3 regions of the Bacillus sp. SH7-1 genome follow, and region 1 is predicted to be linked to each of the others. Evidence: riboswitches for the same ligand, from Rfam matches in the RefSeq annotation. Region 1 holds a riboswitch; each other region holds the start of a gene.
What was found. Region 1 has a riboswitch for S-adenosylmethionine ahead of DN390_RS19690 (cyclase family protein). Riboswitches for the same ligand answer to the same signal wherever they lie in the genome.

Region 1 (3,290 bases):
TCATACCCTCTCCATTTTTTGATTATTTCCTTGGAAATTCGACAAATATACTACTCAGTTTACTACATACTAAAATAGCTGTCAGAAAACTCCTGACAGCCAGACAAAATTCTTTATTTTTTACTTATTCTTTTCTGTTACACTAACCGCAATTCGTTCAAACTCTTTTTGAATCTCCTCTTTATATGCGTCTACTTTTGAAAAATCCATAGCAGCAATATAAATTCGTTCTAATTTATCACGAACTGATTTCGCTTTCGCTAAGAAAGACATCGCCTCATTCATTTTTGCTTTATATTGAATGGAGACATCGCGAATTTCCTCTGCATACTTCTCATCCGTCCCTGGTGTCACAATAAGGGCATACATATCTATAATCTCATCACCTTCACGACTCGGAAAATATTCATGTGGTGCGGTGCTATCAAAAATTGCAAACCCTAATTCTCTTACGATAACCATATCAAGACTATTTGGATCAAATCCACAATGATATACTTCAACTTCAAACCCTTTTTCTTCTGCTACCTTAGCTAATTTTTTGAGCATTGTTGATTTCCCAGAGCCTGGGCGTCCTTTTATAAAATAACGATGTGGTAATCCTTCTGTTAAATTAGGAACAAAATCAACTGCTCCTTTCGGTGTAGCTGCTCCTAAAAAGCGATGTTTCACAAGCGATTGTTTCCCGCCTTTATCTGTAAATAATTTTTGAATCAGCTGATCGGTTAGTTCATTCGCTTTATTAAAATCAATATTACTAATATATATTTTCTCCCACTCATCATGTATAATTAACGCCTCGTTAAAACGAGCGTAAGCAGCTTGAAAAGCTTTGCTTGCTTCTGAAACAAATCGTTCAATTTCCGCTTTCTGCTTTCTTAATTTATCTGAATCCCAAGCAACCCCTAAATTTATATACTCCTCGACAACTCCTGGCATTTTCGGCTCAATAACATGCGGTGATGTTCCATCAACAATTCCTACTTTTAACTTCGGAATAATTACACCATCAACCGATTTATTATCAGAAGAACAGTGTAAAAATTCAATATCATATCCTTTTTCAACCCATTCACGGCCTATTGCCTTAATTAAAGAAGATTTCCCCGTTCCAGGGCCACCCTTTAAAATAAATAACCTGTTTAGCCCTTTTAAATTCTCTTCATATAAATTATGAAACCCTCTAGCTGTATTTCCACCAGCATAATAATTCAATATATTCCCTGTCACTGCACTCACTCCTTCGCAGCATTCTATTTACATAAGCTACAATATGCGAGCAACTTTATTTGGGTGAATACCTATTTTGTATTGCACAAAAAAAGGAAATGAATTACAATTTTATTATATCAAAAATTCTGAACTTTAAATTAAATATACCTTTATCAAGAGAGGCAGAGGGACCGGCCCTTTGAAGCCCAGCAACCTCAGTTTATACAAACTGAATAGGTGCTAATTCCTACAAAATGCATTGCATTTTGAAAGATAAAACGTAACTATTGTGTGCAAAACTCATCTTTCTTGATTATGAAAGGTGAGTTTTTTATATTTCAAAACATATATTGGAGGTATTTAAAGTGAAAGTAATTGACCTATCCCAAACATTTGAAAACAATATGTCTCAATTCCCTGGAACACCAAAAATCAATTTAGAAGCCATTACAAACGTTGAAGAAACAGGTTATCAAGTTACAGATTTTCATTCTGTCGTTCATGTTGGTACGCATTGCGATGCCCCTGCCCATTTCATTTCAGGCGCAACTACTATCGATCAATTATCCCTAGATCAATTTGTAGGCGAAGCTGTTCTTATTGATGTAACTCATGTACAAGAACGAAAATTACCTAAAGAAGTATTACACAATGCCGACATAAAAGAAGGGGATATTGTCATTTTCCATTCCAACCTATCTAATAAATGGAATACAAAAGCATATGAACAAGAAGCCTTTTATCTTTCCGAAGAATTAGCTGAAGAATTAGTTCAATTAAAAGTAAAATCTGTTGGTTTAGATTTCATTTCTCCTGACGAGGTAACGACAGAAACATCACCGATTCATCACATACTACTTGGGAATAATATTTATTTAATTGAAAACTTAACAAACTTAGATGCCATTAACACGAAACGTTTCTTTTTCTCAGCAGCACCTTTAAAAATTAAAGATAGTGATGGTGCTTTCGCAAGAGCATTCGCTGTTATTTTTTAAACAAATTATACAAAAAAGCAAAGATCATTATTGACCTTTGCTTCTATATTTTTTATTTAAACTAAGAAAGAATTGCTCGACACGAGGACGTACCCAAGCTAAATAATCTTTCTCTTTCTTCTTTGTACAAGCTATTTCTTCTCCATCTACCATCTCGACAAGCTCTAGCTCTAACAGTTGCCTCGTAAATGCTAACATATTTATTTCTTCGGCTGGATACTCTTCTTTTAATTTCTCCTCAATTTCCCCCAATAAAAAACCGTCACGCATCATTGCCAATGCATCAATCCAAAGTGGCGGCATTTCATATTTTTCTCCTGTAATTGTATCTTTTACAATATAATTCTTTTGCTCTTTTCGAAATTGAATCGTGTGCAAACATACAGTCGAATTTAATGTTAATTCCATCATACCACCTCTTTCATCATATCTGCATAGAAAAAAGGATGCGCGTGCACCCCTTCTTTTTCTAACACTACCGAACCGTTACATGAATAATAAATCTCATGTCGATATTTTCCTCCATTATAAACGAAGTATTTTATAAAAAAAACCCTTCTTGAAACATTTTATAAAATGTTTATATTTACACAACAAGAACACTTTTCTGAAAAATATTTTCTTCTAGCACATTATACTATCGGTAAAGAAATCTCCACTTTCGTTCCTATTCCCACGCTACTTTGGATCGCTATACTTCCTTGATGTTCCTGAATAATTTTATATGTAATCATTAATCCAAGTCCCGTACCATTCTCCTTTGTTGTGTAAAAAGCCTTTCCAATCTTCTCTAACTTCTCCTTCTCTATACCAAAACCCTGATCTTCAACAGAAATACACAAATACCTTTCAGTTTTTTGATATGCACGGATATGAATATCTCCACCTTCTGGCATTGATTCTATTCCATTTTTAATAATATTTAATAACACTTGTTTTAATTGTTTATCATCACCATTTATAACAGGTAGATTCCCATCTACTTGCAAATGAAATCTCACTCTATATTGCGCTGCATAACCTTCCATTAGCTGTACAACATATAAAAGGATTTCCCGTATATTACGCCATTCATAATTC
Region 2 (3,290 bases), on a different contig from region 1:
CAACATTCATCCTCTTATTCGTCGCTTCCATCACTGTTGGCTTTTCTCTAAAAGGCGCAATTCCATACGCTACATTAGTAAGTATTCTATTCGCCACGCTATTTTTACTAAGCAGTGCATTTTGCGCGGGTAAAGCACGTCAAATGAAAGGTTGATTACATATGTTCCAGAAGAAACCAACCCTTTGCAAATCATGCAAAACAGAAATATAAACGTATGAAAAAATATATTGAGCTAGAAAGAGAAGTACATTGTCATTCATGTATTCAAATAATAAGTAAAAAAAATAAAAAAAGCTTTGCGCTCACTGCGCAAAGCTTTTTTTCATATATTATAGACCAGCTTGCTCTTTTAAAGCTGCAGCTTTGTCTGTACGTTCCCATGTTAGATCTACATCAGTACGTCCGAAGTGGCCGTAAGCTGCTGTTTGTTTGTAAATTGGGCGACGTAAGTCTAGCATTTTAATAATACCAGCTGGGCGAAGATCGAAGTTGTTACGAACTAGTTCTACTAATACGTCTTCAGATACTTTACCAGTGCCGAATGTATCAACTGAAATTGATACTGGTTGTGCTACACCGATTGCGTATGCAAGTTGTACTTCTGCTTTATCAGCAAGACCAGCTGCTACGATGTTTTTCGCAACATAACGAGCTGCATATGCTGCAGAACGGTCAACTTTTGTTGCATCTTTACCAGAGAATGCACCGCCACCGTGGCGAGCGTATCCACCGTAAGTATCAACGATGATTTTACGTCCTGTTAAACCAGCATCACCTTGTGGTCCACCAATTACGAAGCGGCCAGTTGGGTTGATGAAGAATTTCGTTTCTCCATCCATTAATTCTGCTGGAACTACAGCCTTAATTACATGCTCTTTTAAATCGCGATCGATTTCTTCCCATGTAACATCTGGATGATGCTGTGTAGAAATTACAATTGTATCTACACGTACAGGTTTACCATTTTCATCATACTCAACTGTAACTTGCGTTTTTCCATCCGGACGTAAGTATGATAATGTGTCATCTTTACGTACTTCAGTTAAACGGCGAGCTAATTTGTGAGCAAGCGAGATTGGAAGTGGCATTAATTCTTGTGTCTCATTACATGCGAAACCAAACATTAAACCTTGGTCTCCTGCACCAATTGCCTCAATCTCAGCGTCAGTCATTTGACCTTCGCGTGCTTCTAGCGCTTGGTCAACACCCATAGCGATGTCAGCAGATTGCTCATCGATAGATGTTAAAACTGCACAAGTTTCTGCATCGAATCCGTATTTTGCGCGTGTGTAACCAATGCCTTGAATTGTTTCACGAACGATTTTTGGAATATCTACGTAAGTAGAAGTCGTAATTTCCCCCGCTACCAATACTAAACCAGTTGTTACAGTTGTTTCACAAGCTACACGTGCATTTGCGTCTTTTGATAAGATCGCATCTAAAATTGAATCAGAAATTTGGTCACAAATTTTATCTGGATGTCCTTCAGTTACAGACTCAGATGTGAACAGATGACGTTTTTTTGTCATGTGGTAAACCTCCCTACAGTAATTGTATATATTGTACGGAACTCATCCTTAATTTGCCACAAACTGCGACATACATTTATTCTCCCACAAGCATACAGAAAAACCTTTCCTACTTTACATAGAGGAAAGGTTTAATTTGCTACTTGCATACTGCTTTTTGCCCTTCGCTCTTATCGTTCGAGACCTGTAGCCTCGCACAGGTTTTAGCACCTATTCACCTGTATTTACCACTACAAGTGAGGTTGCTGGGCTTCATCGGGCCTGTCCCTCCGCCAGCTCGGGATAAGAGAGTATCCGTCCCAACCTATACTAAAGAAATGATATTCATTTGTCAATTAATATTCACATTTTCCTGAAAGTTTTTCTCAATGCGCCTAAATTGAAATATTAATAAGGAAATAATGTATTCACACAAACAAAAAGAAATAAATAGTATACATTATTTATATAATTGTGTTATACTCTTGTTGGGGATTACGAGAAATATTTCATTAAATGAAAAGGATGGTATATAAATATGAGTACTGTGAATGTCCAAATTGGTTTACACGAATTATTGAACGGAAGCAATGCACAGATTCAACTAAGTGTTCCGCAATTAGTGGAAAAAGTATTAATGCGAAATGAAGGGAAATTGACTTCGACTGGTGCCGTTTCTGCTTCAACAGGAAAATATACAGGACGTTCTCCTAAAGATAAATTTATTGTGAAAGAAGCATCGGTTGCTGACAAAATTGCTTGGGGAGCTGTGAATCAACCGATTTCTGAAGAACATTTTAATAAATTATATACTAAAGTTTTAGAATACTTAAAAGAAAAAGAAGAGTTATTCGTCTTCAATGGATTTGCAGGCGCTGACCGCAATTACCGCCTACCAATTCAGGTTATTAATGAATATGCATGGCACAATTTATTTGTACATCAATTATTCATTCGTCCAACTGAAGAAGAATTAACAACTCATGAATCAGAGTTCACAATTGTTTCTGCGCCGAATTTCAAAGCTGATCCAGCTGTTGACGGTACAAACTCTGAAGCATTCATTATGGTTTCATTCGAAAAACGTATCGTACTAATTGGTGGTACAGAATACGCTGGAGAAATGAAAAAATCAATCTTCTCTATTATGAACTTCTTACTACCTGAACAAGATATTCTTTCTATGCATTGCTCTGCAAACGTAGGTGAAGAAGGCGACGTGGCACTATTCTTCGGATTATCTGGAACAGGTAAAACAACATTGTCTGCTGATCCAAACCGTAAATTAATCGGCGATGATGAGCATGGATGGTCTGATAACGGTGTATTCAATATTGAAGGCGGTTGCTACGCAAAATGTGTAAACCTTTCTCACGAGAAAGAACCACAAATTTTCGATGCAATCAAATTTGGATCTGTTTTAGAAAACGTTATCATTAATAACCAAACGCGTATCGCAGACTATAACGATACTACTTTAACAGAAAATACTCGTGCTGCATACCCTATGCATGCGATCGACAATATCGTACTGCCAAGTGTTGCTGGACACCCAAATACAATCATTTTCTTAACTGCTGATGCATCTGGCGTATTGCCTCCAATCAGTAAGTTATCAAAAGAACAAGCTATGTATCATTTCTTAAGTGGTTACACTAGTAAACTAGCAGGAACAGAGCGCGGTGTTACATCTCCGCAAGCAACATTCTCAACTTGCTTCGGTTCACCATTCTTACCACTTGATGCATCTCGCTATGCTGAAATGCTTGGTGAAAAAATC
Region 3 (3,290 bases), on a different contig from region 1:
GAATGTTTAGCCTGTTTTCTATTGTACGTAAACGTTGGTTTAAGCGGTTTAATCTACGTGTATGACGCTCAACCGTGTTTTCTAATTGACGTACTCTTTGCTCAAGCTCATTTACTCGTCTTTCTAGTTGACGGTTTCCAGTACCAGGAAAAGAGATTGGAAGTTGGAATTGTCGATTTTGATCATATAGATTAACTTGTTCTGCTGGATCTATATATTGTTGGTATTGTGCTTGTAAATCATATTGAGGCTGATAACCATTTTGGTTATATGGATCGTATGGATTGTAGGGGTACATAAAAACATCCTCCATTTCTTTAAAATAGGTTAAATTCACCATAATGTATGTGCAAAAGCGGAGCGATGGCACGGCAAATACCTATTTATGTTCAAGAGAAGTTTCTTTATAAATAAGAATATGGAGTTTTTACATTTGTATTTCTTTTGTTTTATGGTATATACTGGATAAAAGAATGGGGTTACATAAAGGTTACAATTCTATCAAACTCAAACTTTTATGCAAATATGTATAGACATTCGGAAAAGAAAAGGGTAATTTATATAGAGTAAAAAATAACTTGTAACAATTTATAAATATATTGTAAAATGATTGTAACAAAACATACATAAAAATGAAATAATACATAAAAGTAATATTGGGAAAAAGGGGAGAGTATATTGTTCCGTAAAGTAAAGGGTATATTAGTTGGGGTGTTATGTGTAGCTGTAGTGAGTGGCTGTGGTACAAAAGTAAGTGATGTTGCATTAGTAAGTGATATTGGTGGCCACACGGTAGAGGCTAAAGCAGAAGTACAGGATTCTATTAGTTTAGTAGATGGTCGTACAGGTACGGAAGTGAAAAAGCTAGATTTATCGAGTCTAGGTTATTTTGAAGACGAAGTAAAATTTAAAAAATCGGTAACAAAGGTTGCTAGCGAGGTTGGGAAAAGCGTTGACAAAAAGATGGTTCCTTCACGTTTAGCATCTGATGGGAGTTGGCAAGAAGGAAAACCTGCTTATGAATTGATGGAAAAAGAGTTAGTAGATAAATTATTAAACGTTGGTATGTGGGATTCTTCATATCAATTACCTATTGTTGAGAAAAAGCCTACTGCAACAATAAGTGATGCGCAAGGAAGTGGTACGGTAATTGGTAGATATGAAACGAATTTAGGTGGCTCAACAGGTGGCCGTATTGAGAATATTCGTTTGTCAGCAGCGAGCATAAATGGAGTTGTATTAGCAAAAGGAGACCGTTTCTCTTTCAATGCATTAATTGGTGATACAACGCCAGATAAAGGATATCAATTAGGAAAAGAAATTGTAGATGGTAAATTAGTAGATGGATACGGTGGTGGTGTTTGTCAAACATCATCAACTTTATACAATGCAGCAGATCAAGCTGGTTTAAAAATGGTAGAGAGAACGACACATTCTAAAACAGTAGGCTATGTTCCACAAGGAAGAGATGCTACAATTGCGTATCCATACTTAGATTTAGTGTTTGAAAACACAAATGATGCACCTGTGAAACTTTATATGGGCATCCAGGGCGGAAAGTTAGTTGCTGAAGTACATAAAATGCGATAAGAATAATAATCTATAAAAAAGCCATGCTTTCTATTAACAATAGAAAGCATGGCTTTTTCTGTGCAGTTTATTGAGTATTAATGATACGCTTCAAGACTCGGTGAATGTAAGGACCAAGATATTTGGAAAAGTATTGAATTTAATTCTTAGTTTTCCTATTGACATTATATATAATTAACTGTATTCTTCATAATAACAACGAAATAAATGGAAAAATTTATTGGTTTTCTTATCAAGAGAGATGGAGGGACTGGCCCGATGAAATCTCAGCAACAGGCTACACAAGTACTGTGCTAATTCCAGCAAACGTATGAAGCGTTTGGAAGATGAGGGGAAATGGATTAACATTCAACTCTTCTTATATGTGTAAGAAGAGTTTTTTATTTAGAGAGGGGGGATAGAGTGAAGTTTGATGTAACGTATTTTTTAGAAAGTTTTCCGCAATTATTTAAGTATGTATACATAACTTTAGGAATTACTGTAGTTTCAATGATTATTTCTTTTGTTATAGGGATTTGCTTGGCAATCATAACGAAAAACAAAACAAAATTTTTATATTCTATTGCAAGAGTATATATATCTTTCTTTAGAGGAACACCTTTATTAGTTCAATTGTTTGTGTTGTATTTCGGATTGCCGCAAATATTTCCAACCTTTACAGTACTTACAGCGATGCAAGCAACTTTAATTGGTCTCAGTTTAAATAATGCTGCTTATTTGTCAGAGATTATTAGAGGCTCATTAAATGCTGTGGAATCAGGACAAATGGATGCTTGTTTATCAGTTGGAATGACAAAAGCGCAAGCGATGCGACAGATTATCTTTCCACAAGCTATTCGTGTTGCAGTACCGTCACTTGGAAATAATTTTGTCGGATTGTTAAAAGAATCTTCTTTATCTTTTGCAGTTGGGGTGGCTGAAATTTTAGCGCAGGCGAAAATGTTAGCGGCACAATCGTATCGTTATATGGAAAGTTACTTAGCGGTAGCGATTGTATATTGGATTATTACAATTGTAATTAGCTGGGGACAGAAAAAGTTAGAAAAGAAACTCGATGCACCGTATTTGTAACAGGGATGAGGTGATATGTGTGATTGAGATAAGTAATTTGTATAAATCTTACGAAAGAAATGAAGTACTAAAAGGAATCTCACTTACTGTAAATAAAGGAGAAGTGGTAGTCATTATTGGACCTTCTGGTTCAGGTAAATCGACACTATTAAGATGTTTAAATTTATTAGAACAACCAGAGGATGGAAGTATTAGAATTGAAGATTTAGAGATTCATGCGAAGAAGCTTTATAAAAAGGAAATAATAAAATTACGCCAAAAAACAGCAATGGTTTTTCAAAACTATAATTTATTTAAAAATAAAACAGCATTGCAAAATATTACAACGCCATTAACAGTTGTACAGAAAAAAAGTGAAGAAGAAGCAAAAAGAATAGCAAGAGAAATATTAAAACAAGTAGGTTTAGCTGAAAAAGAAAATTTCTACCCAACGATGTTATCAGGTGGGCAACAACAAAGAATAGGTATTGCTAGGGCAATGGCTTTAAATCCCGCTGTATTATTGTTTGATGAACCGACTTCTGCACTTGATCCAGAATTAGTGAACGAGGTATTGCAAGTCATTAAGGATTTGGCAAGGCAGCATATAACAATGGTTATTGTCACACATGAAATGAATTTCGCAAAAG

Region 2: another riboswitch for S-adenosylmethionine. It lies ahead of metK (methionine adenosyltransferase); the one in region 1 lies ahead of DN390_RS19690 (cyclase family protein).
Region 3: another riboswitch for S-adenosylmethionine. It lies ahead of DN390_RS26335 (amino acid ABC transporter permease); the one in region 1 lies ahead of DN390_RS19690 (cyclase family protein).

Annotation. Positions count from the first base shown of each region.
Region 1 is NZ_QNUD01000024.1:77,331-80,620, reverse strand. It holds gene DN390_RS19695 (PRK06851 family protein) at 121-1,230, opposite strand; SAM riboswitch class I at 1,380-1,492, shown strand; gene DN390_RS19690 (cyclase family protein) at 1,578-2,210, shown strand; gene DN390_RS19685 (hypothetical protein) at 2,238-2,618, opposite strand; gene DN390_RS19680 (ATP-binding protein) at 2,843-3,290, opposite strand, start outside.
Region 2 is NZ_QNUD01000030.1:112,844-116,133, reverse strand. It holds gene DN390_RS22455 (hypothetical protein) at 1-155, shown strand, start outside; gene metK (methionine adenosyltransferase) at 332-1,531, opposite strand; SAM riboswitch class I at 1,699-1,820, opposite strand; gene pckA (phosphoenolpyruvate carboxykinase (ATP)) at 2,049-3,290, shown strand, end outside.
Region 3 is NZ_QNUD01000042.1:27,045-30,334, reverse strand. It holds gene DN390_RS26345 (hypothetical protein) at 1-340, opposite strand, end outside; gene DN390_RS26340 (VanW family protein) at 679-1,590, shown strand; SAM riboswitch class I at 1,817-1,923, shown strand; gene DN390_RS26335 (amino acid ABC transporter permease) at 1,993-2,661, shown strand; gene DN390_RS26330 (amino acid ABC transporter ATP-binding protein) at 2,681-3,290, shown strand, end outside.